DNA from 3 places in the Streptomyces sp. SD15 genome. Region 3 is predicted to be linked to each of the others. Evidence: riboswitches for the same ligand, from Rfam matches in the RefSeq annotation. Region 3 holds a riboswitch; each other region holds the start of a gene.

Region 1 (10,421 bases), on a different contig from region 3:
CCGACCCGTCGGCCATGACATTCCGCCGCTCTCCACCTCCTTCTGTGACCCCGGACACGCCCGAGGGCGGCACCCCCTGGAGTGGGGATGCCGCCCTCGAAACGTAAGGACAGAGCTGATCCGGAAGGGATCAGAAGTCCATGTCACCGCCCGGCATGCCGCCCGGAGCGGCCGCGGCGGCCTTCTCCGGCTTGTCGGCGATGACGGCCTCGGTGGTGAGGAACAGCGCGGCGATGGACGCGGCGTTCTGCAGGGCAGAGCGCGTGACCTTCGCCGGGTCGATGATGCCTTCGGCGATCATGTCGACGTACTCACCGGTCGCGGCGTTCAGGCCGTGGCCGACGGGCAGGTTGCGCACCTTCTCGACGATGACGCCACCCTCGAGACCACCGTTGACGGCGATCTGCTTGAGCGGGGCCTCCAGCGCGAGCTTCACGGCGTTGGCACCGGTCGCCTCGTCACCCGTCAGCTCCAGCTTCTCGAAGACCGAGGAAGCCTGGATGAGGGCCACGCCACCACCGGCGACGATGCCCTCCTCGACGGCCGCCTTCGCGTTGCGAACGGCGTCCTCGATGCGGTGCTTGCGCTCCTTGAGCTCGACCTCGGTGGCGGCACCGGCCTTGATGACGGCCACGCCGCCGGCCAGCTTCGCCAGGCGCTCCTGGAGCTTCTCGCGGTCGTAGTCCGAGTCCGAGTTCTCGATCTCGGCACGGATCTGGTTGACGCGACCGGCGACCTGGTCGGCGGAGCCGGAGCCGTCGACGATCGTGGTCTCGTCCTTGGTGATGACAACCTTGCGGGCGCGGCCCAGCAGGTCCAGACCCGCGTTCTCCAGCTTGAGGCCGACCTCCTCGGAGATGACCTCGCCGCCCGTGAGGATGGCGATGTCGCCGAGCATGGCCTTGCGGCGGTCACCGAAGCCCGGGGCCTTGACGGCGACGGACTTGAAGGTGCCACGGATCTTGTTGACGACCAGCGTCGACAGAGCCTCGCCCTCGACGTCCTCGGCGATGATCAGCAGCGGCTTACCCGACTGCATGACCTTCTCGAGGAGCGGGAGCAGGTCCTTGACGTTGGCGATCTTCGAGTTGGCAATCAGGATGTACGGGTCGTCGAGGACGGCCTCCATACGCTCCATGTCGGTGGCGAAGTACGCCGAGATGTAGCCCTTGTCGAAGCGCATACCCTCGGTGAGCTCCAGCTCCAGACCGAAGGTCTGGGACTCCTCGACGGTGATGACGCCTTCCTTGCCGACCTTGTCCATCGCCTCGGCGATGAGCTCGCCGATCTGGGTGTCGGCGGCGGAGATGGAGGCCGTGGAAGCGATCTGCTCCTTGGTCTCGACATCCTTGGCCTGCTCGAGCAGGGCACCGGAGACGGCCTCGACGGCCTTCTCGATACCGCGCTTGAGGGCCATCGGGTTGGCACCCGCGGCTACGTTGCGCAGGCCCTCGCGGACCAGCGCCTGCGCGAGAACGGTCGCGGTGGTCGTACCGTCACCGGCGACGTCGTCCGTCTTCTTGGCGACTTCCTTGACCAGCTCGGCGCCGATCTTCTCGTACGGGTCCTCGAGCTCGATCTCCTTGGCGATGGAAACACCATCGTTGGTGATCGTGGGGGCGCCCCACTTCTTCTCGAGGACGACGTTGCGGCCCTTGGGGCCAAGGGTGACCTTGACGGCGTCCGCGAGCTGGTTCATGCCGCGCTCGAGGCCTCGCCGCGCCTCCTCGTTGAACGCGATGATCTTGGCCATGTGAAGTGGTCCTCCCGGACTGGGGTGGATTGCTCCGGACCGCGCTGGCGCCCGCGACGGACGGCCTGCATACCTCGTGGTTCCTTGCCCCACTTGGCCTGCGGGCCTCACCCACCCGGTCCTCGTTGTCACTCTCACCTTCAGAGTGCTAACGCCAATGATTAGCACTCGCCCCTGCCGAGTGCAAGCGGCTCCGACCGATCCGCAGGTGAACACGGGGGTGTGCACGGTCGGCCGGCCGGACGGGCAGAGGGGCAGGCAGACGGACAGACCGAAGGGCCCGCACCCCCTGGTGGGGATGCGGGCCCTTCGTCACGTCGAACAGTCAGTCGGCGCGTGCTTCAGCCGGTGGCCGCCAGTCGGACCATGTCCGCCTGCGGCCCTTTCTGGCCCTGCGAGATCTCGAAATCGACCCGCTGACCCTCTTCCAGGGTGCGGTAGCCGTCCATCTGAATCGCGCTGTAGTGGACGAAAACATCCGCACCACCGTCGACCGCGATGAAGCCGTACCCCTTCTCCGCGTTGAACCACTTGACGGTGCCCTGAGCCATGCCTAACTCCCCTATTACTGGCCCTTGCACAGGACCGCACTTCGCGGGCCCGGGTCAGACCTCACCCCCCAACGGTTGGGGGTGTGCGCCGGAACGCGTCGACCGCGGCTGAATGTATCTGTCCAACTGCCCTCTGCAACAGGTCAATCGGACGAGAATTCCGGGCGCGCCTGATCGGAAATATGCGGAGAATTAGCAAGGATTCAGGGCAAGTCGGGCCCCATAAATGCCATAAACGGCTCAAAGAGGTGGGGCACTTTGGCTACTTCTTATCGGGCACCGGCCGGGAAATCACTGAAGCTCATATGCATCCGGCATGGAAAGCGAAGCGGCTTCCCCAACTGTACCGCGCTCAACCATACAGAATTGCCCCCTCCGTTTCTCTCACGGAGGGGGCAATTCGATGAACTCTGCGTGTTCGGAGTTACCGAGGGTAACGATCCGGGCCGGCGATCAGCCTCCGGCGACCGCCGGGATGATCGAGACGCCCGCGCCGTCCGGCGTCGCCGTCTCCAGGCCCTGCTCGAAACGGACGTCGTCGTCGTTCACGTACACGTTGACGAACCGGCGCAGCTTGCCCTGGTCGTCCAGCACGCGTGCGGAGATGCCCGTGTGGTTCTTCTCCAGATCCGCGATGACCTCGCCGAGGGTCCCACCCTCGGCCTTCACCTCGGCTTTGCCGTCGGTGTAGGTGCGCAGGATGGTGGGGATGCGGACGTTGACGCTCATGGGTGATGACCTCCGGTCGAGTACAGCGCCTCGTAAGGGGCGCGGGGCGGTGACATGTGCGGCTCCGCCGCGTGGGCGCGACCAGCCCTCACGGCCCGCAGCGCGAAAAGAACCCTCCTGGCGGAGCCTTACGCGAGCCCAGCCTCACGGAACGACTCCAGGCTGGGACGAATGGTCGCCGTCAACCCCGTCCCCGCCACCGCGTCCAGCGTCTTGAGCCCGTCCCCGGTGTTGAGGACGACGGTCGTCAGCGTCGGGTCGAGAAGACCGTTCTCGATCAGCTTCTTCGCCACACCCACCGTCACTCCACCGGCGGTCTCCGCGAAGATGCCCTCGGTCCGGGCCAGCAGCTTGATCGCGTCGACGACCTGCTCGTCGTTGACGTCCTCCACGGCCCCGCCCGTCCGTCGCGCGATGTCGAGCACGTACGGCCCGTCGGCCGGGTTGCCGATGGCGAGCGACTTGGCGATGGTGTGGGGCTTCTGCGGGCGTACGACGTCGTGGCCGGCCTTGTAGGCGACGGACACCGGCGAGCAGCCCTCGGCCTGCGCACCGAAGATCTTGTACGGCTTGTCCGCGACCAGCCCGAGCTTGATCAGCTCCTGCAAGCCCTTGTCGATCTTCGTCAGCTGCGACCCGGAGGCGATGGGGATCACCAGCTGGTCGGGGAGCTGCCAGCCGAGCTGCTCGCAGATCTCGTACGCGAGCGTCTTCGACCCCTCCGCGTAGTACGGCCGCAGGTTGACGTTGACGAAGCCCCAGCCCTCGCCGGCCGGGTCGCCGATCAGCTCGGAGCAGAAACGGTTCACGTCGTCGTAGTTGCCCTCGATGCCGACGAGCTCACCGCCGTAGATCGCGGCCATGACGACCTTGCCCTGCTCCAGGTCGTGCGGGATGAACACGCAGGAGCGGAAGCCGGCCCGGGCGGCGGCGGCGCCCACCGCACCGGCGAGGTTGCCGGTGGAGGAGCAGGAGAGAGTGGTGAAGTGGAACGCGCGGGCGGCCTCGATGGCCTGGGCGACGACGCGGTCCTTGAAGGAGTGCGTCGGGTTGCCGGAGTCGTCCTTGACGAAGAGCTTGCCGGGGTCGACGCCCAACTCGCGGGCCAGGTTGTCGGCCTTGACGAGCTTGGTCCAGCCCGGGTTGATGTTCGGCTTCTCGGCGACGTCCGCGGGGACGGGCAGCAGCGGCGCGTAGCGCCAGATGTTCGCGGGGCCCGCTTCGATGCGCTTGCGGAGCTCCTCGGTGTCGTAGGCCGAGAAGTCGTACGCGATCTCGAGCGGGCCGAAACACTCCTCGCAGGCGAAAACCGGGCCGAGCGGCACACGGTGACCGCACTCGCGGCAGGAAAGCGCGGCGGCGGGTCCGAGATCGACACCGTCTACGCTGTTCGTAGTGCTTTCGGTGGCGCTTGCGGTGGTGCTTGCGACGGTCTGCGCAGCCATGGAGGCGAGGCCCTTTCTCCTCATCTTCCTCACGACGCACTTCGCCGTGAGACGGATTTGGCACCTTCCCGAGCCGGGAGCCTCGCGACGACGACGTAGTCGGTGGTCGTACGAGACCGGCTGGAGGGTTGCCGGGGCTTCAACGGGCCGTATCCCTCTGCCCCTCTGGATGAGCGGTATTCGGTTGTGTGCGGACGATCTACGCAATGCGATGGTCATCCGCGTTGTTCAAGACTGTAACCGAAGGCCAGGACAGTTGAGATAGTCGTCCGAACCGCGAGATGGATCACACCGTGAGACACCGGGTGATCAGACAGTGAGGAGCCGCAGACTGTGCTGAAGGAAGTCGAGCGCTGGCTGAGCACACGCTCCTGGTCCGTAACCGATCGCCCGCTCCACCAGCTCATGGCCGCGAAACGCACCACAGGGTCGACGGTCAGTGTCGTACTGCCCGCGCTCAACGAGGAGGAGACGGTCGGCGAGATCGTCGCCGTCATCCGCCACGACCTGATGCAGCAGGTGCCCCTCGTCGACGAGATCGTCGTCATCGACTCGGGCTCGACGGATCGCACCTCGGAGGTGGCCGCCGCGGCGGGCGCGCGAGTCGTGCACCGGGACGAGATCCTGCCGCGCATCCCGACCGCGCCCGGCAAGGGCGAGGTCCTCTGGCGGTCACTCCTGGTGACCAGCGGGGACATCGTCTGCTTCATCGACGCCGATCTGAAGGAGTTCTCGTCGGACTTCGTCTCCGGGATCGTGGGGCCGCTGCTCACCGAGCCCGGCGTGGACCTCGTCAAGGCGATGTACGACAGACCGCTGGGCTCCGCCGCCGGTCAGGGCGGCCGCGTCACGGAACTCATGGCCCGCCCCCTGCTCAACATGCACTGGCCGCAACTGGCCGGCTTCGTCCAGCCGCTCGGCGGGGAGTACGCGGCCCGCCGCTCCCTCCTCGAACAGCTCCCCTTCCCCGTCGGGTACGGCGTCGAGCTGGGCATGCTCATCGACGCACTGCACCTGGTGGGCCTGGACGCGCTCGCCCAGGTCGACGTGGGAGTGCGCAAGCACCGGCACCAGGACGGGCAGGCGCTGGGCCGCATGTCCGCCGCGATCTACCGCACGGCACAGCTCCGGCTGGCCCGCGGACACCTCATCCGACCGGCCCTCACCCAGTTCGAACGGGGCGAGGACGGTTTCGAGCCGCGCACGCACTCGGTGGACACGGAGGAAAGGCCTCCGATGGCGGAAATCTCCGAGTACGTAAAAAGGCGGGCCGCGTAAAAGCGCCCCCTTGGGCACCGCCCCGCAGATCGCATACGGCCAAAAGGAACGTTTGAGCGTTTCCGTGCCGGGCTAGGTTTGGTGGCATGGCCTCAACGCACGGCACCCATCGAATCCTCGTCGCCTCCAACCGCGGCCCGGTCTCGTACGAGGTGCGAGAGGACGGCTCGCTCCACGCCCGGCGCGGCGGGGGCGGGCTGGTCTCGGGCCTGTCGGCGATCGGGCCGGACGCGGGCGCCCTGTGGGTGTGCTCCGCGCTCGGCGACGGCGACCGCGAGGCGGTCCGGCGTGGGATCGGCGAGGTCGGTGTGCGGATGCTGGACATCGACGCCGGCGTGCACGCGGACGCGTACAACGGCATCGCGAACTCCGTGCTGTGGTTCGTCCACCACATGCTCTACCAGACGCCGCTGGAGCCGGTCTTCGACGTGGAGTTCCGGCGCCAGTGGGCGGCGTACGAGGCGTACAACCGGGCGTTCGCCGAGGCGCTGGCCGACGCGGCGGTCGACGGGGCCGTGGTGGTCGTACAGGACTACCACCTGACCCTCGTCCCCGGAATGCTCCGCGAACTCCGCCCCGACCTGCGGATCGGCCATTTCTCCCACACCCCCTGGGCGCCGGTCGACTACTTCCGGATGCTGCCCGACGACATCGCCGAGCAGGTGCTGCGCGGCATGCTCGGCGCGGACCGGCTGGGCTTCCTGACGCACCGCTGGGCGGACGCGTTCACGGCGTGCGCCACCGAGCTCGTCGGCGGCCTCGGTGACACCCGGATCGGCGTGCACGGGCTCGGCGCGGACGCGGACTTCCTGCGGAAGCGGTCGCACGAGGCGGACGTCGCCGAACGGATGGTCACGCTGCGTGAGCAGATCGGGGCGGGCCGGAAGACGATCGTGCGGGTCGACCGGACCGAGCTGTCGAAGAACATCGTGCGGGGCCTGCTGGCGTACCGACAGCTGCTCGACGACCAGCCGACCTGGCGCGAGCGCGTCGTCCACGTGGCCTTCGCATACCCGTCCCGCCAGGATCTCGCCGTGTACCGGGACTACACGGCCGAGGTGCAGCGTCTGGCGACCGAGATCAACTCCCGGTACGGAACACCGGACTGGACCCCCGTCGTGCTCCACGTCAAGGATGACTTCGCCCGCTCCCTGGCCGCGTACCGGCTGGCCGACGTCGCCCTCGTCAACCCCATCCGGGACGGCATGAACCTCGTCGCCAAGGAGATGCCGGTCGTCTCCGACGAGGGGTGCGTGCTGGTGCTGTCCCGGGAGGCGGGGGCGTACGAGGAGCTGGGCGAGGACGCGATCGGGGTGAACCCGTACGACGTGGTCGGCACGGCGGCCGCGCTGCACGCGGCGCTGACGATGTCGGCGGAGGAGCGGGCCGAGCGCACGAAACGGCTTGCCGCCGCGGCTACGGCGTTGCCTCCGGCGCAGTGGTTTCTTGAGCAGTTGCGGGAGTTGGAGGGCTGAGAGGGCCGGCTGTCGGGTGCGGGCCGGTGGGGGCTTGTCACTCCAGCCTTGTCGCCAGTGCGCTGAGTAGGCGTACGACTCCTGCCGGGCCGTCGACCACCAGGTCCGCTCGGTCTGCCAGCTCGGCGACCTCGGAGCTGCCGCTGCATACCAGGAGGCCCGGGACGCCGTCGGAGCGGAGTTTGTCGACGGCGGCGAAGGCGGGGAGATCGCCGAGGTCGTCGCCGGCGTAGAGGACGGCTTCGGCGCCGACCTCGCGGACGTACTCCAAGAGGGCGACGCCCTTGTCCATGCCCGGGGGACGGAGTTCGAGGACCATCCGACCGGGTTCGACGATCAGGCCGTGTCGGGTGGCGAGGTCGGTGAGCGGCTCGCGCAGGGCCTCGAACGCGGCCTGCGGATCCGTCGCGCGGCGCGTGTGGACGGCGACCGCGCGCCCCTTCTCCTCGATCCAGGTGCCCTGCCAGGCGCCGATCCGGTCCAGGAACCCGGGCAGCTCGGCGCGGACGGCGGAGACGCCGGGGTGTGGGGCGGGGGCGTTGACGGTGCTGCTCACCGCGTCCCAGCGTTCGGCGCCGTAATGGCCGAGGACGACGAGGTGCTCCAGCCCCGGCACGCCCGCGAAGCCGCCGTGGCGGACCGCGACGCCGGCCGGGCGGCCGGTGACGACGGCGACGGAGGCGACCTTCGGGGCGAGGGCCGCGAGGGCGGGGACCGCGTCGGGGTGGGCGCGGGCCTGCTCCGGGTCGGGGACGATCGGGGCGAGCGTTCCGTCGAAGTCGAGGGCGATCACTGCGCGGTCGGGCCGCGCGAGAATGGCGTCGAGACCGTCACGCCCGGCGGCCGTCGCCGGCGTAGGCATCGGCAATGAGTCCGTGGAGGAGTCCGTGACTTCCGGGGGTTCCGAATGGCTGCCCATACGGCGACCTTATCCGGCCGAGGGCAGGCGCACCCACGGCTCATCGAGCCATACGTGGTCCGCCCCCGCCGCCCCTACCCTCCCCCAAGCTCTCGAGCGAAGCCGAGAGCTTGGGGGAGTTTGAGGACGAGGCCGTCCAGGCCGAAGCGGGGGTCTGGGGGCGGCAGCCCCCAGAGATGGGACGGGTAGGGGCGGCGGGGGCGAAAACCCCTCGGCTGCGGCACCCGTCACCGCTCGCCCCGCCGGGCCTCCCGCACCCGCCGCAGCCGATTCACCGTCACCGGATCATGGACGAGGGCCCGCGGATCGTCGAGGAGGGCGTTGAGCAGCTGGTAGTAGCGCACGGGAGCCAGCCCCAGCTGCTCCCGTATCGCCCGCTCCTTGGCACCGGGGCCGGCAAAGCCCCGGCGCTCCAGGGCCAGGATCCCCTGCTCCCGCGCGCTCAGCTCGTCCATGGACAGCACCGTAACTGCCGCCACCGACAGTGCTACTCCGAGGCGTCCCGGATCGTCGCCGCGCGCTGAAGGCTGCCGAGGACGCTGGACGGACTGCCGCCCGAGGAGACCGCCTTGCCGATCTGATTCTTGATGTCGGCGCTGACGGACGCCCAGGAGGTCTTGCCGACCGGGTAGAACTGGGAGGAGGGGAGCTCTTCGAGGAACGGGGCCAAGTCCTTGTCGTCCTCGTCGGCGGCCATGGCCTCGGACGCCGAATTGGTGACCGGCAGCAGGTCGTACTCGTGGGAGAAGGCGAGCACGTTCTTCTCGGAGTAGACGAAGTCGAGGAAGTCGCCGATCTGCTCACCGTGGCCGTTCTTCTTGAAGGCCATCATCCAGTCGGCGACACCCAGCGTGGCGCCGGTACTGCCGTTGGCGCCGGGCATCGGCACCATGCCGAACTTCACGCCCTTCTCGGCGGCCGTCTTCATCAGCGTGGGGTGCCCGTTCAGCATCCCGACCTCGCCGCGCGTGAACGCGGCGAACGCGGCGGCGCGATTGAGCTTCGCAGGCGCGACGGGTCCGGTGAGGCCCTTGTCGACCAGTTCGTCCTTGATCCAGGTGAGGGTGCTGACGTTCCGGTCGGAGTCGAGGCTGTAGGTGCCGACGTCGTCGGTGTAGCCGTCGCCGCCGCTCAGCAGCCACTGCATGGTCTCCGCCTGCGCCTCCTCGGGCCCCAAGGGCAGCGCGTACGGGATCTCGACGCCCTCGGCCTTGAGCGTTTCGGCGTCGGCGGCGAGCTCGCTCCAGCTCTGCGGCGGGGTGAGGCCGGCCTGCGAGAAGAGCTTCTTGTTGTAGAAGAGCAGCCGCGTGGAGGCGGCGAACGGCATGCCGTACTGCACCCGGTTCATCTGCCCGGCCTCGGTGAGCTGCGACATGAAGTCGGCCTGGACGGGTATGGAGAGCACGTCGTCGACCCTGTAGAGCTGGCCCTTGGCCGCGTAGTCGGCGTACGCGCCGATCTGCGCCATGTCGGGGGCCTTGCCCGCCGCGACCATCTCCTTGACCTTGCGGTCGACGTCGGTCCAGGAGTAGACGCTGACCTCGACCTTGACCCCCGGGTGGTCGGCCTCGTACTCCTTGACCAGTTCGTCCCAGTACTTCTGGGAGCTGTTGGCCTTGGAGTCGCCGTAGTCGGCGGCCACGAGCTTGAGAGTCACGTCCCCGGAATCGCCGGATCCGCCGCAGCCCGCGAGGGCCGCCGTCATACCCAAGGCGGACGCCACCGCGATCAGTCCTGTCCTACGCCGCTGCACTGCTCTTTCTCCCAACCCCTGCACATTGACTCCACATTGGCTTCACACTCTTTGCTTCCGCACCCGTTGCATCTGTCTCGGCATGCGGATGCAAGGTCTACACCACCCGAGTGGACTAGACCTCTCCTGGGGTAAGGGGCGAGACTGTCCCCCGTGAGACATGTCATCGCCCTCGATGTGGGCGGCACCGGGATGAAGGCCGCCTTGGTCGGGGCCGGGGGCGAGCTGCTCCACCAGGCCCGCCGCGCCACCGGCCGAGAGCGCGGTCCCGACGCCGTGGTCGACGCGATCCTCGACTTCGCGGCCGAGCTGCGCGGGTACGGCGAGCTGCACCTCGGCGAGCCCGCGGCGGCGGCCGGAGTCGCCGTCCCCGGCATCGTCGACGCCGGCCGCGGCATCGCGGTGTACTCCGCCAACCTCGGCTGGCGCGACGTCCCGATGCGCCGACTGCTGGGCGACCGGCTGGGCGGGGTACCGGTGGCGCTCGGGCACGACGTGCGCACCGGCGGACTGGCGGA
Region 2 (10,421 bases), on a different contig from region 3:
TTCACCGGCCCCGACGAGAGCCAGAAGGTCGACCCCGACAAGCCCCTGGAGATCACCGCCACGGGTGACGACGGGCGCATCACCGATGTGACGGCCACCGACACGTCGGGGCGGTACGTGGCGGGCGAGCTCTCCGCCGACGGCAGCCGCTGGCACAGCACCTCACCGCTGGCCGCGGGCGCCCACTACACGGTGCGGGTGAGCACGGAGGACGCGGACGGCGCCACCGGCCGCCAGATCATCGTCTTCGACACCAGCACGCCCAAGGCGAAGAAGGCCCTCGGTGTGACCTTCGGGCCCGAGGCGGGCGAATACGGCGTCGGCCAGCCTGTCACCGCCGTACTCAGCGCCCCCATCAAGGACAAAGCCGCCCGCGCGGTCGTGGAGGGCGCCCTCAGGATCGACTCGGAGCCCGCCGTGGAGGGCGCCTGGCACTGGGTCGACGACAAGACGCTGCACTACCGCCCCAAGGAGTACTGGCCCACCCGGGCCACCATCCAGGCGCACAGCAACCTGAAGGGCCTCAAGGTCACCGAACGCCTCTGGGGCGGCGAGTCGAAGCCCCTGCAGCTCACCACCGGCAACCGCCTCATCGCCGTCACGGACGCCGCCGCGCACTCCATGACGGTCTACGAGAACGACCAGGTGATCAAGCAGATCCCGGTCACCACCGGCAAGCCCGGTTTCGAGACCCGCAACGGCGTCAAGGTGGTGCTCGGCAAGGAGTACTTCGTACGCATGCGCGGGACCAGCATCGGTATCGCGGAGGGCACTTCGGACTCGTACGACCTGCCCGTGTACTACGCGACCCGCGTGACCTGGAGCGGCGAGTACGTGCACGCGGCGCCCTGGTCGGTCGGCCAGCAGGGGTTGGCGAACGTCAGCCACGGCTGCACCGGGATGAGTACCGCCAACGCCAAGTGGTTCTTCGAGCACGTGCGCGAGGGCGACATCGTGAAGGTCGAGAACTCCAAGGGCAAGATCATGGACCTGTTCGGCAACGGCTTCGGCGACTGGAACCTCGACTGGCAGAACTGGCTCAGCGGCAGCGCCCTGATGGAGCGAGGCCCTGAGAGCCCGTCCGCGGCGGACAGTGCCCGGCTGCGCCCCGAGCCGGTGTGAAGCGGGGGGCGCGGGGAGCGCCCCCTCAGGGACGCGGAGCTGTGACACGTGCGGCTCCGCCGCGTGGGCGCGACAAGCCCCCACGACCCGCGGGCGCGCAACGCACCCGCCGCCTCGAGCCCTCACGCGCCCAAGAGGGCCTTACGCCGCAACAGAGAGGCCAGGGCGGACGCGAACTCGACCGGGTCCACCGGCAGCGTCACGGCGGCATCCGCACGGCTCCACGTGGCCAGCCAGGCATCCTGCGGGCGCCCCATGAGCACAAGGACGGGCGGGCAGTTGAAGATCTCGTCCTTGAGCTGCCGACAGACACCCATTCCGCCCATCGGGACGGCCTCGCCGTCCAGCACGCAGACGTCGATCCCGCCCTTGTCCATCTCCGTCAGGACCGCCGCGTGCGTGGCGCACTCGATGAACTCGACGGCGGGGACGTCCGGAGCCGGCCGGCGCCCGGTGGCGAGCCGCACCTGCTCCCGGGTGTGGGAGTTGTCGCTGTAGACCAGCACCGTGGCGGTCGGCTGCATTGTTCCTCCACGCATCTAAGAAGCACAGCTTTGGTCGGGAACTCCGGGTACCGATGGCGCGGATGCTACCCCTTCAAACACGTCGTCAACACCGGTTCGGACAGGGCTTCGATGGGCCATACGGGCTGGACACACCCCACGAACACCCCGAACGGCACCCCCGGGCGTGAGGGCGGGATAAGCGACCGACATAATGTCGGTCGTGGCGACAGCAACGACAGTAGAAACCGGGCACGCGCACCCGTCGGTCAATCGACCGAACCTCACCAGCGTCGGAACCATCATCTGGCTGAGTTCCGAGCTGATGTTCTTCGCGGCCCTCTTCGCGATGTACTTCACCCTGCGATCGGTGACCGGGCCGGAACACTGGAAGGAGATGGCGGACCATCTCAACTTCCCGTTCTCGGCGACGAACACCACGATCCTGGTGCTCTCCTCCCTGACCTGCCAGCTCGGCGTATTCGCCGCCGAGCGCGGGGACGTGAAGAAGCTCCGGATGTGGTTCATCGTCACCTTCGTGATGGGTGCGATCTTCATCGGCGGTCAGGTCTTCGAGTACACCGAACTGGTCAAGAAGGACGGGCTCTCGCTCTCCTCCGACCCGTACGGCTCGGTGTTCTACCTGACCACCGGCTTCCACGGCCTGCACGTGACGGGCGGGCTCATCGCCTTCCTGTTTGTCCTCGGCCGCACCTACGCGGCCAAGAGGTTCACTCACGAGCAGGCGACCGCCGCCATCGTCGTGTCCTACTACTGGCACTTCGTCGATGTCGTCTGGATCGGCCTCTTCGCCACGATCTACATGATCAAGTAATCGGGCCCACCGCCCGAAACATCCAGAAGCATCGACGCAGAAGATCCTGACACCGGGGTAATCCGTGAAAAAGCTCTCCGCACGACGACGCCATCCGCTGGCGGCGGTCGTCGTCCTACTCCTCGCGCTGGCGGCCACCGGGGGGCTGTACGCCGCGTTCGCACCCGCGAGCAAGGCGCAGGCCGATGAAACCGCCCAGTCCCTAGCCATCGACGAGGGCAAGAAGCTCTACGCCGTCGGCTGCGCAAGCTGCCACGGAACCGGCGGTCAGGGGTCCTCCGACGGGCCGAGCCTGGTGGGTGTGGGCGCCGCGGCGGTCGACTTCCAGGTCGGCACCGGCCGTATGCCGGCCCAGCAGCCGGGCGTGCAGGTCCCGAAGAAGAAGGTCATCTACTCGCAGGCCGAGATCGACCAGCTCGCGGCGTTCATCGCCTCGCTCGGTGCCGGTCCCACGATCCCGACCGAGAGCCAGGTCAGCCCCGAGGGCGCGGACATCGCCAAGGGCGGCGAACTCTTCCGCACCAACTGCGCGCAGTGCCACAACTTCACCGGCAAGGGTGGCGCGCTCACGGACGGCAAGTTCGCGCCGAGCCTTGAGGGTGTCGACCCGAAGCACATCTACGAGGCCATGCAGACCGGCCCGCAGAACATGCCGTCCTTCCCCGACACCACGCTGACGGAGAAGAACAAGAAGGACATCATCGCGTACCTCGACGCGGTCAACAGTGACGACACCGTGGAGCCCGGTGGCCTGAGCCTGGGTGGCCTCGGGCCGGTCAGTGAAGGCCTGTTCAGCTGGATCTTCGGTCTGGGCACCCTGGTCGCCGTCGCCGTCTGGGTCGCCGCTCGGACCGCAAAGGCCAAGAAGTCATGAGTAGCCAAGACAATCCCCAAGAGAACCTGCCCGCTGAGCAGGCCGACGAGCACGGTCACGGCGCGGTAGCCGTCACGGACGAGACGAACCCGTTCGCGGACCCGGGCCTGCCGCCCCATGAGCACCGCATCCAGGACATCGACGAGCGGGCCGCCAAGCGGTCCGAGCGTGTCGTCGCCTTCCTGTTCACGGTGTCCATGCTGGCCACGGTCGGCTTCATCGCCTCGTACGTGGCGATCCCGGCCGACAAGTCGATCTACGTCTTCCCGATCGGCCACATCAGCGCGATGAACTTCGCGCTGGGCACGACCCTCGGCGTGGCGCTCTTCGCGATCGGCGCGGGCGCGGTCCACTGGGCCCGCACCCTGATGTCCGACGTGGAGATTGCTGACGAGCGTCATCCGATCGAGGCGCCGGAGGAGGTCAGGACCAAGGTCCTGGCCGACTTCAAGCAGGGCGCCAAGGAGTCCGCGCTCGGCCGGCGCAAGCTGATCCGCAACACGATGTTCGGCGCGCTGGCCCTGTTCCCGCTCTCCGGCGTCGTGCTGCTGCGCGACCTCGGCCCGCTGCCCGGGACCACGCTGCGGCACACGATGTGGCGCAAGGGACTGCAGCTCGTCAACATGAACACGAACGAGCCGCTGCGTCCCTCGGACGTCGCCGTCGGTTCGCTCACCTTCGTCAAGCCCGAGGGCCTGGAAGAGCACGACGAGGACTTCCAGAAGGAGATCGCGAAGGCGGCCGTGATGATCGTCCGGATCCAGCCGGACAACATCAAGGACAAGCAGGAACTCGCGTGGGGCTACGAGGGAATCGTGGCCTACTCGAAGATCTGCACCCACGTCGGTTGCCCGATCTCCCTGTACGAGCAGCAGACGCACCACGTCCTGTGCCCGTGCCACCAGTCCACCTTCGACCTCTCCGACGGGGCCCGAGTGATCTTCGGCCCGGCCGGTCACGCCCTGCCGCAGCTGCGCATCGGTGTGAACGAAGAGGGCTACCTCGAGGCGCTCGGCGACTTCGATGAGCCCGTCGGTCCTGCCTTCTGGGAGCGCGGATGAGCACTACGCCCAACCCCGACGACGCGCGTTCTTCGCGCGACAAGGCGCCCGCCGGTGAGCGGGTCGCCGACTGGGCCGACGGCCGCCTGGGGATCTACTCCCTGGCCAAGGCCAACATGCGCAAGATCTTCCCCGACCACTGGTCGTTCATGCTGGGTGAGGTCTGCCTCTACACCTTCATCATCATCATCCTCACGGGTGTGTATCTGACGCTGTTCTTCCACCCGTCGATGAACGAGGTGGAGTACCACGGCAGCTACGTCCCGCTGCAGGGTCAGCTGATGTCCGAGGCGTTCAACTCGACCATGCACATCTCCTTCGATGTGCGCGGTGGTCTGCTGATCCGGCAGATCCACCACTGGGCGGCGCTGATCTTCCTCGCCGGCATGTTCGTGCACATGATGCGCGTGTTCTTCACGGGTGCGTTCCGCAAGCCCCGTGAGGTCAACTGGCTGTTCGGCTTCCTGCTGTTCGTCCTGGGCATGTTCACCGGCTTCACCGGTTACTCACTCCCGGACGACCTGCTCTCCGGCACCGGTGTCCGCTTCATGGAGGGCGCGGTCCTGTCCGTGCCGATCGTGGGCACGTACCTCTCGTTCTTCATGTTCGGCGGCGAGTTCCCGGGCGGCGACTTCGTGGCCCGTTTCTTCTCGGTGCACGTCCTGCTGCTGCCGGGCATCATGCTCGGCCTGGTGGTCGCCCACCTGATCCTGGTCTTCTACCACAAGCACACGCAGTTCGCGGGTCCCGGAAAGAGCAACAAGAACGTCGTCGGCATGCCGCTGCTGCCGGTCTACATGGCCAAGGCCGGAGGCTTCTTCTTCCTGGTCTTCGGTGTCATCGCGGTCATCGCGGCGATCGCCTCGATCAACCCGATCTGGACCATGGGCCCCTACCGTCCGGACCAGGTGTCCACCGGCGCGCAGCCCGACTGGTACATGGGCTTCTCCGAGGGCCTGATCCGTGTCATGCCGGGCTGGGAGATCAACTTCTGGGGTCACACGCTCGTCCTGGGTGTGTTCATCCCGCTGATGGTCTTCCCGCTGGTCCTGGTCGCGATCGCGGTCTACCCGTTCATCGAGTCCTGGGTCACCGGCGACAAGCGCGAGCACCACATCCTGGACCGCCCGCGCAACGTCCCGACCCGGACCGCGTTCGGTGCGGCCTGGATCAGCTGGTACTTCGTCCTGCTCGTCGTTGGTGGAAACGACATCTGGGCGACGCACTTCCATCTGTCGATCAACTCGATCACCTGGTTCTCGCGCATCGGATTCTTTGTGGTGCCGGTGCTGGTGTTCCTCGCCACCAAGCGGATCTGCCTCGGCCTCCAGCGCCGCGACAGGGACAAGGTGCTGCACGGCCGCGAGTCGGGCATCATCAAGCGCCTGCCGCACGGTGAGTTCATCGAGGTGCACGAGCCGCTCGGCCCGGAAGCGCTGCACACGCTCACCGCGCACGAGCAGTACCGGCCCGCCGAGATCGGCCCGACGGTCGACGAGAACGGTGTCGAGCGCAAGGTGAAGGGCACGCAGAGGCTGCGCGCCAAGCTCAGCAAGGGCTTCTACGGGGAGAACAACCAGATCCCCAAGCCCACGGTCGAGGAGTACGAGGAGATCACGAGCGGCCACGGCCACCACTGATCCCCTGACCGATCCTCATCGATCACCACGATCGCCACGGCAAGAGCCCTCGTCCATTGCATGGACGGGGGCTCTTTGCCGCCTCCGGGCCTGGATAGGGTGTTCTCATCTACAGGTGTCCCTGTCCAGGACGGACGGGACGGACCCAGGAGCGGCTTATGAGCGCTGTGAACCCCGCTGGAGGCAATACCGCGGCGGGCCGTTCCTGGCCCGAGGTACTGAACGGACTGCTCGACGGCCGTGACCAGAGCGCGGACAACACGGCCTGGGCGATGGACCGCATCATGCGCGGCGAGGCGACGGACGCGCAGATCGCCGGTTTCGTGGTGGCGCTGCGGGCCAAGGGCGAGACGGTCGAGGAGATCTCCGGTCTGGTCCGGGCGATGTACGACCACGCGAACGTGATCGAGGTGCCGGGGGAGACCGTCGACATCGTCGGCACGGGTGGCGACGGCGCGAAGACCGTCAACATCTCCACGATGTCGGCGATCGTGGTGGCAGGAACGGGTGCCAAGGTCGTCAAGCACGGCAACCGGGCCGCGTCCTCGGCGTCCGGTGCCTCGGACGTCCTGGAGAAGCTCGGCGTCAATCTGGAGCTGCCGCTGAAGCGGGTGGCCGAGGTGGCCGAGGAGGCCGGGATCACCTTCTGCTTCGCGGTCAAGTTCCACCCGGCGCTGCGTCATGTGGCGGCGGCGCGGGGGCAGTTGGGGATCCGGACGGTCTTCAACGCCCTCGGCCCGCTGACGAACCCGGCGCGCGTACGGGCGCAGGCGGTCGGCGTCGCGGATCCGCGCATGGCGCCGATCGTGGCCGGCGTGTTCGCCGAGCGCGGCAACTCCTCGCTGGTCTTCCGCGGTGACGACGGCCTGGACGAGCTGACCACCACGTCGACGTCGAAGGTGTGGGTCGTCCGTGACGGCAAGGTCCAGGAGGAGCGCTTCGACCCCCGTGACGTCGGCCTCGACCTCGTCCCCGTGGAGGCCCTGCGGGGCGCTGACGCCTCGTACAACGCCGATGTCGCCCGTCGGCTGCTGAACGGTGAGACGGGGCCCGTGCGGGACGCTGTGCTGCTGAACTCGGCGGCGGCGCTGGTCGCCCTCTCGCCGGGCGAGGCGCCGCTTGCGGAGCAGCTGCGCGTCGGGATGGCGAAGGCGGCGGAGGCGATCGATTCCGGGGCGGCGAAGGCGGCGCTGGAGCGGTGGGTGGCGGCCAGCAACGCGTAGCGCCCGCGGCGGCGGGGGGTGGGGTTTGTTCGCCCCCGCCGCCCCTACCCTCCCCCAAGCTCTCGGCTTCGCTCGAGCAGGGGGATCCCCATCCTCCTTGGGGGCTCCGCCCCGTCCCGGTATCCGGACATGGGGGTTGCGCCCGGGAGGGCGTGTGGCAAGATGCTGCGCAGGTCATGAGCGACAGCCATCAGGCCCCGGCCGGCTGTCCGGCAACCCTCCGTCCGTGGCGGGGTGCCCCGGGTGAAGACCAGGCCGTAGGCAGCGAGGTCTACGGCAAGCGCGGACCCCTCGCACTCTTTGAGTGGACACCAGGGGTCCTGGTCGTTCGAGGGAGCCCTCTGTGAGCAAGCGAATGCGATAGGGCTCGAGCCCCGCCTCCGCGTACCCCTTTTTCGCCTTTTCCTGTGCTGTGGACGCCCCGCCCGGGCTGTCCGGCACAGCGATTCCGCCTGCCTCTCACAGGAGCTCGCCATGTCTGTCTCCGTCATTGCCGCCGACCAGTCCGTTTGTGCCCCGCTGCCCGTTCTGGGGCGGGATGTCACCGTCCCGCTGGTCACCGGCGGCGAGGTCACCTACGCCGCGCTCGACTACGCCGCCAGCGCTCCGGCCCTGCAGCGGGTGTGGGACGACGTGGCCGCGTACGCCCCGTACTACGGCAGCGTGCACCGCGGCGCCGGATACCTGTCCCAGCTGTCCACCGACCTCTTCGAGAACGCCCGCACGACCGTCGCGGAGTTCCTGGACTGCCGGGAGGGCGATCAGGTCGTCTTCACCCGGTCGACCACCGACTCGCTCAACCTGCTGGCCGCCACCCTTCCGGCCGACTGCCAGGTCTTCGTCTTCGAGACCGAGCACCACGCCTCGCTGCTGCCGTGGAAGGACGCGCGGGTGACGTACCTCGACGCGCCCCGCACCCCGCGGCAGGCCGTGGCCACCCTGGAGGGTGCCCTCGCCGACCGCGACCCCCACGGTCCGGCCCTCGTCTGTGTGACCGGCGCCTCGAACGTCACCGGTGAGCTGTGGCCCGTGCGTGAGCTCGCCGCCGCGGCGCACGCGCACGGCGCCCGGATCGTCCTCGACGCCGCCCAGCTCGCTCCGCACCACCCCGTGTCGGTACGGGACCTCGACGTCGACTGGGTCGCCTTCTCCGGGCACAAGCTGTACGCGCCGTTCGGCTCCGGCGTCCTCGCGGGCCGCTCCGACTGGCTGCGTGAGGCCGAGCCGTACCTCGCCGGTGGCGGCGCCAGCCGCAAGGTCACGCGGCGTACGGACGGCGGGGTGGATGTGGAGTGGCACGAGAGCGCGGCCCGGCACGAGGCCGGCTCACCGAACGTCATCGGCGCCTACTCGATCGCCTCCGCCTGCAAGGCGCTCACCGAGGCGGGCTTCGACACGCTCGTCGCCCGTGAGCAGCAGCTCATCGCGGCCGTCCGCGCGGGGCTCGCCGAGGTTCCCGAGGTGCGTGTCCTGTCCCTCTTCGGTGACGACGCCCCGCGGGTCGGCGTCATCTCCTTCGTCGTGGAGGGCTGGAACAGCTCGCACTTCGCGGCGGCGCTCTCCGCGGAGTACGGCATCGGGGTGCGCGACGGACTCTTCTGCGCCCATCCGCTGGTGCGCACGCTCCTCGGCAGCGACCCGGGGACCCAGGGGGAGTGCGGCGCGCCCGAGGCCGCGCCGGGGGAGAAGTCCCTCAACGCGATCCGTGTCAGCTTCGGGGCGGGTACGCCCGATGAGCACGTGGAGCGTTTCGTACGGGCCGTGAGGGAGTTGGTCCGGGACGGTGCGAAGTGGAACTACCGCACGGAAGACGGCCGTTGCGTGCCCGCCGTTTGAGGTGACCGCGGGTGGTTGGGGGGCTTGGGTGGTGAGTTCGCCCCCGCCGCCCCTACCCTCCCCCAAGCTCTCGACTTCGCTCGAGCAGGGGGGACCCCCATCATCCCCGAGGGCTCCGCCCCCGGACCCCCCGGCGGTGGTTCTTTTGCTGCGGGACGGTGGGGGCTCGGCGCGCAGTTCCCCGCGCCCCTGGGTGTCTCAGCCCGTCCGGCGTTTGAGGACGAGGCCGTTCAGGCCGAACGGGGGTCTGGGGGCGGAGCCCCCAGGTAGGGATGGGACGGGTAGGGGCGGTGGGGGCGAGGAACCTAACCGTCCAGCCCGATCGCGAACGCCGCCTCCAGGTCGTGCTGGGAGTACGTGCGGAACGCGACGTGCGTGTCCGTCGCCTCGACGCCGGGAATCTTGCTGATCTTGCCGGGGATGACGTCGGCGAGATCGTCGTGAGCCTTCACCCGGACCATGGCGATCAGATCGTAGGTACCGGTGACGGAGAAGACCTCGCTGACACTGTCCAGCGCGGCGATCGACTCGGCGATCTCGGGGATCCGGTCCACGCTGGTCTTGATGAGCACGATCGCGGTGATCACGGCTGGTTTTCTCCCTCGGGGGCCGCGGCTGGGGTTTTCACTCTAGTCGCACGCCCGTAGCGCACCCACGCGTAGCCGAAGCCCAGGGAGAAGCCCACCAGGTGCGCCAGGTACGCCACCCCCGGGCCCTGGGCCGCCTGGCCCGCCGCCAGCCACTGCAGGGTCACCCAGAAGGGCAGTACGACCCAGGCGGGGAAGCGCAGCGGCAGGAAGAAGAGGAACGGGAAGAGACTGGTCACCCGGGCCCTGGGGAACAGGTACAGGAACGCGCCGAGGACCGCGGAGATCGCCCCCGAGGCACCGACCAGACTCTGCTCGGAGTCGGAATGGGCGATCGCGTAGCCCAGCAGGGCGAGGTAGCCGCAGCCCACGTAGAAGAGGGCGAACTCGAAGTGGCCCATGCGTTCCTCGGCCATCGCTCCGAAGACGTAGAAGAAGAGCATGTTCCCCAGGAGGTGGAGCCAGCTGCCGTGGATGAACAGGGCTGTCGCGGGGGTGAGCGCGGCGTTCGGGATTCCGCTGAGGAGTTCGGCGGGCACCACGCCCCAGCGCCGGAAATAGGTTCGCTGGGCGACCAGCAGTTCGTCCCCTGTGCCGTACGTCGGATTGAATCCCGAAGCCGGGCCGATCAGGAAGATCAGGCAGCACACGACGATCAGCCCGTACGTCACCGGCGCGGACTGACCCCGCGCCGCCCTGCCGACCGTCGTACTCCACTTGCTGATCATGCAACAGAGCAT
Region 3 (10,421 bases):
TGACCGGCCGCCGGCCGGTACAGCTTCGCCGAGCCGATGTTCTTCAGACGAGGCATCAACTTGAAGTCGAGCATGTGAGCGAAGGCGAACCCGGCGATGGAGGCGCCGTGGGTGTCGGTGTACTGCCGGTCCACCTCCATGTCGGTGCAGTGCCTCAGCACGCCCTCGATCATCGACGCGACCTCGGAGGCCGAACACGACTTGAGCTGGGAGTAGATGCACACCGACTTCCGCTCAACATGCCAGTAGATCATCACGCCAGGGCCTCGGTAGCGCTGGTGCCACTCGAGCATGGCCGCGGCAGCCTGGCTCATGACATTGAAGGTGCCCACGACGTTCGTGGCGAACATCCGGGTGAAGCCCGCCGGGTCGGTGGGCTTTCCGTCGGCCGTGGTCAGCGGAATCGTGTCGATGTAGCCCGCGGTGTTGACGTCGATGTCGATCCTGCCGAACCGGTCGAGGGTCGCCCGGACGGCCGCGGCCACCTGGTCGGGGTCGGTGATGTCGACCCCGAGCCCGACCGCGTTGTCGCCGATGCCGGCGGCGAGTTTCTCGGCGAGCTCACGGCGGCGTCCGAGGAGGGCGACGTTCGCTCCGCGCTCGGCGAAGTGGCGGGCCACCCCCCCCGGCCCAGCTCGGACGTGGCCCCCGCGATCAAAGCTGTCTTTCCTTGGATGTTCATGGCAGTGAGGGTTCCTTTCGGGGGCGGGGTGTCTTACGCGTGGAGCATCTTGGTGCCGAGGTCCCACAGCCGCGCCGCATCATCCGCGTCGAGTGCGTAGGGGAGCACACCGGTGGTCGCGGAGGGGTCGAGGTCGGGCTTGACCACAGCTTCGTTGCAGTCCTCGAAGTAGCGGCCGGTGACGCCCTCGAGCAGCGGGGACGCGGCCACCAGCACCGAGGTGGCGGCGCCCTCCTCGACGGTCTTCCAGTTGAAGTCGGCGAAGGCCGCCTCGATCTCCGGCGTCATGTTGCCCTCCTGGTGGCGCTGGAGGCCGGTGCGGATGCCGCCAGGCATGACGGCGTTGGCGGTGATGCCGTCGTCGGCCCAGCGTGTGGCCGCCTCCACGGCCAGCAGCGAGTTGGCGGTCTTGGCCTGGCCGTAGGCGGGCCACTCCTCGTAGGGGCGGCGCTCGAAGTTGACGTCGTCGAAGGCGACCGGGGAGAAGACGTGGCCGATGGAGGTCAGGGAGACGAGGCGCGCGCCGCCCGCGGCGGCGAGCGCCTCGTGGAGGCCGAGGGCCAGATTGAAGTGCCCGAGGTAGTTGGTGGCGAACTGCAGCTCCCAGCCCTCGGGGGTGCGCTGCAGCTCGGGCAGCGCCATGACCCCAGCGTTGTTGACCAGGATGTGCAGCGGGCCCTGCCAGGCGTCGGTGAACGACGCGACCGCGGCCTGGTCGGCCAGCTGAAGCGGTGCGGCGGTCACCTCGGGGTTGCCGGTCTTGGCCGTGATCTCCGCGGCGACGCGGTGGCCGGCCTCGACGTTGCGGACGGCGAGGGTGACGTCGGCTCCGGCGCCGGCCAGGGCGCGGGCCGTCTCCACGCCGATTCCGGAGGTGGCACCGGTGACGATGGCGCGCTTGCCGGCCAGGTCGACGCCCTGGATGACCTCGCTCGCGGTGCTGTGGAAGCCGAAGGGCGTTGTGAAGCGCTGGTGGGTGTTCATGGGGGGGTGTCTCCGTTCGTGTCGGCGTTTCCCGTGGAGGCGTTTTGCGGGCCACTGTCGCGGGGGCCGTATCGTTATCCGGAATCTGTTCCGGTTAATGCCAAGTTAACCGGAATGCGTTCCGGATGCAAGCGGAGGCTCGACGTGGCCGCAGCTTGAAGCTCGGGTGTGGGCCGGTGTACCCCGTACTGCGGGGATCGGCTCCCGGCCGTCCGGCTGTCCGGCTGTCCGGCCGTCCGACCCCCGGCCAGGGCCTGAGGGCCCCGCTCCGGGCGTACCATGCAAGTGGAATGGATTCCGCTTCTTAGGGGTGACGGTGACCGGAACCGGGACGACGCAGCGCAGACCGCGCGCGGACGGGCAGCGCAACCGCGCCCGCATCCTCGAGGTGGCGCTGCACCTGTTCGTGGAGCGGGGTCCGGACGTCCCCTTCACCGAGATCGCCAAGCAGGCCGGCGTCGGGGTCGGCACCGTCTACCGCCACTTCCCGGCACGCGAAGACCTCATCGAGGCGGCCTACCGCTCGGAACTGGATGCCGTGTGCGCCGCGGCCGCGGAACTGCTGGAGCAGGCACCACCCCAGGACGCCCTGCGGACCTGGATGGACCGATTCGTCGACTACTGGGCCACCAAGATCGGCCTGGCGGAGGCGATCGGAGCCGTCGTGGCCGCGGGCGGTGACCCGTTCGCGCAGAGCCGCAGGCGGGTCGACGAAGCCGTCGGCACGCTACTGGCGGCAACCGCGGCCGCGGGGGCCACGCGTCCCGAGGTCGAACCGGACGATGTGGTGGTGTCCCTCAGCGGTATCGCCATGGTCGCGGCTGTGATCGAGGACCGCGATCAGGTGAGCCGGGTGCTCGACCTCCTTTACGAGGGAATCCGCACCCGACCCTGAGCGGCATGGATGAAGATCGGCACAGTTCACAGATCCTCGCTGCCGTCGTCGTCCTCGTCCAGGGCGGGCGCGTCCGGGGCACGCAAGGGCCGCAGCCCGTCGCGCGGGACGGACGCGGCGAAGCTGTAGCGGCCGAGCACGTTGAGGTTGCGGTGCTTGAGTGGGGAGAGCCGGGCGATGTCCTCGTCGCGGATCTCATGGCCTCGGCGCGGAGTTGAGCGATGGCGGCGTCGATGTAGAGGGTCGTCCAGAGCACGGCGGCATTGAGGACCAGGCCGAGCGCACCGAGCTGGTCCTCCTGCCCCGTTTGGTACGCCTGCGTGATCTGGCCGCGCTTGCCGTGGCAGATGTCCCGGGCGAGCTTGTGCCGCGACTCCTGGACGGTCAGTTGCCGGTTCATCTGACGCCGGTAGGCGTCGTCGACCGGGTCGACGACCCGCAGCAGGTGCAGGGTCTTGGCGATCCGCCCGTACTCGGCGAACGTCTGGCCCAACGGAGTCGGCCGCCCCTCGCGGCCGAACATCCGCAGCAGGTCGTACGCACGGACCTGCCCAGTCACCAGCGAGCCCGTGACCCGCAGCATGTCCGGCCAGTGCGTGGTGACCTTGTTCAGGTTCACCTTGTTGCGGGCCAGGTCCTCCAGCGGCCCGTAGTCGCCGGTCTCCACTCCGGGCATCTCCGCCCGCCAGAACCGCTGGTCGTTGAGGTCCTTGAAGCGCGGCGAGAAGTTGTATCCCAGCATCGTGAACAGCCCGAACACCATGTCGGAGTACGAGGCGTTGTCGGTGGCCACCATGCGTCGATTCCGCACGCTTGAAGTCGTCGCTCACGACCACGAACTGTTTCGTGTGGGTGTTTCAGTCGGCCAGTCGTCTGCAACCACTCATGAAACATGTTTGCCACAGGTGGGTCGCCGCGCGGCGGGTGTTTCACGAGCGACCACCTATGAAACGCCGCCCCGGGGTGGATGTGGAAACGTCCTATCGTCAGAGCCGTTGAGTGTCCGCGCCGGTGCCAAGGTGGTCGAGTCGCGGCGAAAGGAGCGCATCGGTCGCCTGGCCGCCCTGGCCGGCCGGCTCGACCCGCACCACCGGCAGGCACTCGCCGCGTCGCTGCCCGCACTCCTCGAAATGGCCCGGCTCACCGCCCCACCACCCAACAGGCCGACGACACCGCTTCCTCTACCCAGTAAGGAACCATGCCATGACCACCCCTCACGCCTTCCCCCTGGAGCCCACCCCGATCCACGTGTCCGACAAGGTCCTCGATGACCTGCGCGCCCGTCTCACATTGACCCGTCCGCCGCTGGACGAAGGGAATGGGGACTGGTCCTACGGCGTCCCGGACAGTTATCTCCGTGAGCTGGTCGCCTACTGGCGGGACGGCTACGACTGGCGCAAGGCCGAGGCCGCCATCAACATCTACGAGCACTACCAGGTGAGCGTCGCCGGTGTCCCGGTGCACTTCATGGGCAAGCCCGGCCGCGGCCCTCGCCCGATCCCGTTGATCCTCACCCACGGCTGGCCGTGGACGTTCTGGCACTGGTCGAAGGTGATCGACCCGCTCGCCGACCCGGCCGCGTTCGGCGGTGACCCCGCCGACGCGTTCGACGTCATCGTGCCGTCCCTGCCCGGCTTCGGTTTCCCCGGCCCGCTCACCGGCTTTTCGGACGTCAACTTCTGGAAGGTCGCCGACCTGTGGCACACCCTGATGACCGAGACCCTGGGATACGAGAAGTACGCCGCCGGGGGCTGCGACATCGGCGGGATCGTCTCCAGCCAGCTCGGCCACAAGTACGCCGACGAGCTGTACGGCATCCACATCGGCTCCGGGCTGCCGCTCGACTTCTTCACCGGCCCCCGCGCCTGGGACTTCGCCCGGAATCGGCCCCTCACCGACGACCAGCCCGCCGACGTCCGCGCCCGCATCATCGAGCTGGACCACCGCTCGGCGTCCCACCTCGCCGTGCACATGCTCGACGGCGCCACCCTGGCCCACGGGCTGAGCGACTCACCCGCCGGACTGCTCGCCTGGCTGCTGGAGCGCTGGAACGCCTGGAGCGACAACGGCGGCGACGTGGAGTCCGTCTTCACCAAGGACGACCTGCTCACCCACGCCACGATCTACTGGGTGAACAACTCCATCGCCACGTCGATGCGTTACTACGCCAATGCCAACCGCTACCCCTGGGCTCCCGCCCACGACCGCACCCCGGTCGTGCAGACCCCGGTCGGCCTCACCTTCGTCACGTACGAGAACCCGCCCGGCATCCAGACCGCCGACGAGCGCGTCCGGGCATTCAAGACCGGCCTGCAGGCCGATTGGTTCAACCACGTCAACGTCAACGCCCACGACCACGGCGGCCACTTCATCCCCTGGGAGAATCCCGACGCCTGGGTGAGTGACCTGCGCCGCACCTTTCACGGCCGCAGGCCCTGAACGACCCTGCGGGCTCGTCTGGGCACGAGAGATCGGTATGGGGGACGTGGTCAAGAAGGTTACCTATCGCGCTGGACTGCGACCTTGCCGTGGCTGTGAACAGCGCGCTGCCGTACTGAACCGCTGGGTGGTGTTCTCCAGCCGGGCAGCACATTGAGGGCAGAACGCTATTGACGGGGCGTGGGAAGAGTCGAGCTTCGTCCGAGACCAGTCAATCTTCCCCGGGACCGGTCGATCTCCCCCGCGACCCGCAGCTTCTTCAGCAGCATCAGGTGCAGCTGGTCCCAGACGACGGCTCCATTCCGCGCCGCCAGTAGGGGTCCAGCCAAGATCATCCCACTGCCCCTTTTTGGGCTTACCTTGGCTGGACCCCTTCATGATCGACCGGTGCGGTTCGGTCTTCGCGTACGTGTAGAGGGCCTGCTCGTCCTCCCAGGCGGACAGCGTCCAGAAGGTGCGCTTCAGCGGCTGGGCGATGAGTGAGGGATGGCGCGACACGCGGTGGACTCCTTCGGCGGGCAGCCCGAACTCCGGACGGTCCACCGCTGAGCTGCACCGGCGACCGTGGACTTGCGTTCGACCCTAGAAAGCGGTCGGCTACCGCGTCCAACCGGAGTCCGATCGCGACTACGAAGATCGGAGTACGTCGGATGGCGTACGGCCCGGCCGGTCGGTGTCCGGGTGTGTGTACGGACCCCTGGTGAGCGGGTTACTCCGCCTTCCGGAGGGGGTGCTCCCCGTCGGCGGCCGGGGCGAGCGGCAACAGCTCGTGCAGCGCGTCGTACCGCTGTGCGCAGGCCGTCTGGGCGATGGCCTGGGAGACGGCGTCGGCCAGGGGGCGCGAGGAATCGCGCAGCAGGGTGCGCGCCTTGTCCGTGAGCGCAACCTCGATACCCCGCCGGTCCCCGCACGCCGAGCGCCTGGTGATCAGGCCGGCGTGCTGGAGGCAGGCCACCTGATAGGTCAGCCGCGTCTTGGGACGGCCCAGCAGCTCCGCGATCTGCGTCATCCGCAGACCGGAGCCGGGCTGGTCCGCGAGCAGGCACAGCACCAGGAATTCGTCGTGCGAGACACCGAGTGCGTCCTTGACCCGTGCGCGCAGCTGCTGCTCGATCGCTCCGGCCGCCGCCAGCAGGCGCATCCAGGCCCGCAGCTCGGCGGGCAGCAGTCCGTCGTCGCCCGTGTGCTCGCGTTCGGGCGGATCGGCGGGGGCGGAGGAGTCGGCCATGGTGTCGCAGTCTACCGGTTGTCCAAATTTGAAGAACAGGCTAGCGTTCAGTCATCCAAAATTGGATGACCTCGGTCGTCCTCCTCACACTCCTTGTGTACGACCTGTAACCGTCTGGAGAACCCTCATGACCGTCGCCGTAGAAACCGGCCTCTGGCAGCTCGACCCCGCCCGTTCCACCGTCGCCATCAAGCACAAGACGATGTGGGGCATGGTCACCGTCAAGGGCACCTTCACCGGTGTCACCGGAGAGGGCGAGGTCCAGCCCGACGGGACCGCGAACGGCACCATCACTCTGGACGTCGCGTCCCTGGACACCAAGAACGCCAAGCGCGACACGCACCTCCGCGGCGCCGACCTCTTCGACGCGGACCGGCACCCCACGATCACCTTCGCCGTCCACGCCACCGCCGTCGGTCAGGACGACACCGTCGAGATCGACGGCCAGTTGACCGTGCGCGGCATCAGCCGTCCGCAGTCCGTCACCGCGCGCGTCACCGAGTCCGGCGCCGATGCCGTCACGCTCACCGCGGACTTCACCGTGGACCGCGACCAGTTCGGAATGGATCACAACCAGATGGGCATGATCCGCGGCCTGGCCACGGTCACCAGCACGCTCGCCTTCACCCGCGCCAAGGCGTAACTCGCACCTCGACGGACGTTACGTTTGCCGCGCGTCGGCGTGGGACGGGCGCGTGAACGCCGTGTGGGCGTCGAGCCGTCGTACGTAGGCCTGGAGCCGGTCGTACCCGCAAAGGGTGTCAGGGGCCTTGAGTTGGGCGAGTGCGACCCAGAGGTCGACGTCTGCGGCCGTCAGCTTGTCGCCCAACGCGTAGGTGTGCGAGGCGAGTTGCCGGTTCAGCCGGTCCAGCGTCGCCGACAGGACCTCCGGCCGCGCGGTAGAGGTGACGTCCCGGTCGAGGAGCTCACGGAAGGCGTTGATGTCGGCGGCGAGGGCCGGTGGGTGGAGCCGAGGCAGGCAGGCGTCGTCGCGGCCGGTCAGGAGTCCGGCGAGGTCGCGCAGGATGTCGGGGGTGTGATTGCTGACGATGCGTCCGCTCCAACGGTCGCACAGCGCGGGCGCGATGAGTGGACCGTCGTAGTGGTGCCACGTGGCCTCGTACGCGCTGCGCAGTGCGGTGAACGCGGCAGGTGGCTGCGAGGTTTCCGTTGATTCCGCGGGGAGCGCCAGCAGCGTCGTAGCGACCGAGTCACGCAGGCCGAGCAGGTCGAGGGTGATCGAGATGCGCAGCGAGCACGGACAGCCCTCGGAGAGGTACAGCTGATAGCGGTGCGGTGCCGGGTAGAAGCCGCCGGCCAGGCCCACGCCGATGCGGCTGCGGATGCGGTGCGGGCGAGGGGACGCGAGGGCGCCCCGGGGATTCGGGGCAACTGAGCCCGCGACGCGCGGGGTTGGGGCGCACGGGCCTGCGGTGCCTGCGTGCGAAGTGAGCGAAACTGTCTCGGGCATGACTCTCCACGGGAACGACGAAGCCCCGGCCGCCTCATGGGCGGCAGCGGCGGAACGGAGTGACTGCGCTGACGTGCCGGTCCGGATCGTGGGACGCGACGGTCTAGTACGCGCTGGAAACCCGCTGCAGGTCGATGTGCAGACGTCTCGTCAGACCGTTCCTGGTCACATTCCCACCGCTCCCGTGTCCGGGGCTCGCGAGAGGCGAGACCACGCTTGCCCCGCCGCTCCGGCGGAACCCGGTCGTCACCCGGGGCACCCCGTCGCGGTGGAAGGGTTGCCTGCCAGCGGGCCGGGGCCGATAACCGCGTCGTACGGGAAACCCCGATACGACGGGCGCTGACAATCGTGACCGTCCCCGTCAGTCTCGGTGCGCTCCGGTGAGTCGTCAAGAAGGCATCCGCGCGGTCTCACGACGTGGTCACACGGGCCGGTCGGCGTTGACATTCGTTTGACGGCGTGCCTAACTTACGCCGCATTGGACCGGATGCGTTCCGGTGAGCGCGAGGCCCCGCGGGGTGGAATGGTGACGGTGACCGCGATGTACGCAGCCCCGGGGACGACCGCTTCGCGGCGCCACGGCTGCGCGTCCATGCCCGCGAACCGTCGCCCCGAGCTGCTCCTCGCCGAGGGCGGCCGCGCCGACACCGCATGGTGTTGTACCTGTCGCGGCACCGGCCGTCTCTGTCAGGGCTGACCCCGGTCGCACCGCTGCCCTTTCGCTTTTCTTCTTCTTTCTTCTTCGCTGAGCTCTGAACCGCTGGTGTTCGCCGCTGTCCCGGCGAACTCCCGGTGAGCTTCCCCTCCTTGCCCCCGTATCGGGCCTGTTTCCCCTGCGCGCCCCGGGGGAGTACGAGTCGCCTGGAGCCCTCCATGAGTGAACCCTTGGGCTCTGCCGTGCAGTTGGACACGGCAGAGCCGCCTCCCGCACCTGTGGTCAAGCCGACGCCATCGGCGGCGCAGCGAGTGCTGCCGCTGCGCCGGCCGGGCCGCTGGATCGCTTCGGCGATCGTGCTCGTCGTGGTCGCGCAGATCACCCACGGGCTGGCGACCAACCCCTTCTTCCAATGGGACCGATTCCCGTACTGGTTCCTGCGTCCGACGATTCTCGACGGTCTGCTGATCACCCTCGAAGTGGCCGCGTACAGCGCGGTGTTGGGTCTGCTCGGCGGCGTCGTGCTCGCCTTGGCCAGGCTCTCCAGGAGTCCGGTGCTGCGGGCGGTGAGCTGGGTCTACATCTGGCTGTTCCGTTCGGTACCGCTGATCGTCGTCCTGCTCTTCCTCTACAACTTCAGTGCGCTCTACCAGACCCTGAGCCTCGGAGTCCCGTTCGGTCCGGCCTTCTTCACCTTCGACGAGTCCCGGCTCGCCACCGACATGGTCGTCGCGGTCGTCGGACTGAGCCTCAACGAGGCGGCGTACGCGGCCGAAGTGGTGCGCGGCGGCATCCTCGCGGTCGACCAGGGCCAGCACGAGGCGGCCTCCGCACTCGGGCTGCCCAAGGGGTACCAGTTCAGGAAGATCGTGTTCCCGCAGGCGCTGCGCTCCGTCACCCCGAACTACGTCAACCAGCTGATCGGCCTGATCAAGGCCACCTCGCTGGTCTTCTACGTCTCGCTGCTCGACCTCTTCGGCTCGGTGCAGAGCATGGGCAGCACCTACCCCGGCGACATTGTGCCGCTGCTCCTGGTCGCCACCACCTGGTACCTGATCCTCACGAGCGTCGTCTCCGTCGTCCAGTTCTACGTCGAGCGGTACTACTCGCGGGGCGCCCTGCGCACCTTGCCGCCGACCCCGTTGCAGAAGGTGCGGACCGGTCTGGGCGACCTGCGGGCCCGCGTCCGAAGGGAGACGGCGACATGACCACCAAGGCACTGATCGAGGTCCACGACGTGCACAAGTGGTACGGATCTCAACGCGTTCTGGACGGCGTGGAGTTGACCGTGGAGCCCGGAGAGGTCACGGTGATCGTCGGACCGTCGGGCTCCGGCAAGTCCACCCTGCTGCGGGTGATCAACCACCTGGAGAAGCCTGAGATCGGCCATGTCAGCCTGAACGGCGAGCTGATCGGCGTACGTCGGCACGGCGAGCGGCTCAAGGAGCTGAGCGAGCGGGCGATCCTGGCCCAGCGCAGCCGGATCGGCTTCGTCTTCCAGAACTTCAACCTGTTCCCGCATCTGACGGTGCTGGACAACGTGGCGGCCGCCCCGGTGGCCACCGGCCGGCTGAGCAAGCCTGAGGCCCGGGAGCTGGCGCTCACCCTGCTGGGCCGGGTGGGTCTGGCCGACAAGACCGCCGCCTATCCACGCCAGTTGTCGGGCGGTCAGCAGCAGCGGGTGGCCATCGCCCGCGCCCTCGCTCTACGGCCCGGAGTCATCCTCTTCGACGAACCCACCTCCGCTCTCGACCCCGAACTGGTCGGCGAGGTACTGGCCGTCATCAAGGACCTGGCCACCAGCGGCACCACCCTCGTCATCGTCACCCACGAGATCGGGTTCGCCCGCGAGGTCGCCGACCGGATCGTCTTCCTCGACGAAGGGCGGATCGTCGAACAGGGCCCGCCCGCCCAGGTGTTGGACCGGCCGAAACACGAGCGGACCAGAGACTTCCTGAGCAAGGTCCTCTGACCCAGCCCCTCGCCTCTCACTTCTTGTTTCCTACTCCTCACCTCTCACCTCTCACGTCTCACCTTTCGCTTTCGCCGGTCGCTTTTCACCCGTCA

The links. Region 3 has a riboswitch for S-adenosylmethionine ahead of ACX28W_RS00650 (putative leader peptide). Riboswitches for the same ligand answer to the same signal wherever they lie in the genome.
Region 1: another riboswitch for S-adenosylmethionine. It lies ahead of thrC (threonine synthase); the one in region 3 lies ahead of ACX28W_RS00650 (putative leader peptide).
Region 2: another riboswitch for S-adenosylmethionine. It lies ahead of ACX28W_RS08320 (aminotransferase class V-fold PLP-dependent enzyme); the one in region 3 lies ahead of ACX28W_RS00650 (putative leader peptide).

Annotation. Positions count from the first base shown of each region.
Region 1 is NZ_JBTLMO010000007.1:19,100-29,520, reverse strand. Features, by position in the region: gene groL (chaperonin GroEL) at 131-1,753, opposite strand; gene ACX28W_RS09120 (cold-shock protein) at 2,095-2,304, opposite strand; gene ACX28W_RS09115 (MoaD/ThiS family protein) at 2,758-3,033, opposite strand; gene thrC (threonine synthase) at 3,162-4,478, opposite strand; SAM riboswitch class I at 4,496-4,654, opposite strand; gene ACX28W_RS09105 (glucosyl-3-phosphoglycerate synthase) at 4,812-5,756, shown strand; gene ACX28W_RS09100 (alpha,alpha-trehalose-phosphate synthase (UDP-forming)) at 5,843-7,231, shown strand; gene otsB (trehalose-phosphatase) at 7,269-8,093, opposite strand; gene ACX28W_RS09090 (DUF3263 domain-containing protein) at 8,378-8,605, opposite strand; gene ACX28W_RS09085 (ABC transporter substrate-binding protein) at 8,638-9,903, opposite strand; gene ACX28W_RS09080 (ROK family protein) at 10,057-10,421, shown strand, end outside.
Region 2 is NZ_JBTLMO010000006.1:114,986-125,406, forward strand. Features, by position in the region: gene ACX28W_RS08285 (L,D-transpeptidase) at 1-1,122, shown strand, start outside; gene ACX28W_RS08290 (response regulator) at 1,245-1,646, opposite strand; gene ctaE (aa3-type cytochrome oxidase subunit III) at 1,840-2,460, shown strand; gene qcrC (cytochrome bc1 complex diheme cytochrome c subunit) at 2,525-3,334, shown strand; gene qcrA (cytochrome bc1 complex Rieske iron-sulfur subunit) at 3,331-4,395, shown strand; gene qcrB (cytochrome bc1 complex cytochrome b subunit) at 4,392-6,035, shown strand; gene trpD (anthranilate phosphoribosyltransferase) at 6,194-7,258, shown strand; SAM riboswitch class IV at 7,431-7,547, shown strand; gene ACX28W_RS08320 (aminotransferase class V-fold PLP-dependent enzyme) at 7,733-9,094, shown strand; gene ACX28W_RS08325 (Lrp/AsnC family transcriptional regulator) at 9,400-9,681, opposite strand; gene ACX28W_RS08330 (rhomboid family intramembrane serine protease) at 9,678-10,409, opposite strand.
Region 3 is NZ_JBTLMO010000001.1:134,677-145,097, reverse strand. Features, by position in the region: partial or broken gene ACX28W_RS00700 (transposase) at 1-293, opposite strand, end outside; partial or broken gene ACX28W_RS00695 (SDR family oxidoreductase) at 297-620, opposite strand; gene ACX28W_RS00690 (SDR family NAD(P)-dependent oxidoreductase) at 716-1,666, opposite strand; gene ACX28W_RS00685 (TetR/AcrR family transcriptional regulator) at 1,983-2,561, shown strand; partial or broken gene ACX28W_RS00680 (Tn3 family transposase) at 2,588-3,357, opposite strand; gene ACX28W_RS00675 (epoxide hydrolase family protein) at 3,765-5,000, shown strand; partial or broken gene ACX28W_RS00670 (DUF3291 domain-containing protein) at 5,370-5,483, opposite strand; gene ACX28W_RS00665 (MarR family winged helix-turn-helix transcriptional regulator) at 5,710-6,228, opposite strand; gene ACX28W_RS00660 (YceI family protein) at 6,356-6,871, shown strand; gene ACX28W_RS00655 (glutathione S-transferase C-terminal domain-containing protein) at 6,890-7,699, opposite strand; gene ACX28W_RS00650 (putative leader peptide) at 7,803-7,868, opposite strand; SAM riboswitch class IV at 7,907-8,053, opposite strand; gene ACX28W_RS00645 (amino acid ABC transporter permease) at 8,573-9,562, shown strand; gene ACX28W_RS00640 (amino acid ABC transporter ATP-binding protein) at 9,559-10,326, shown strand.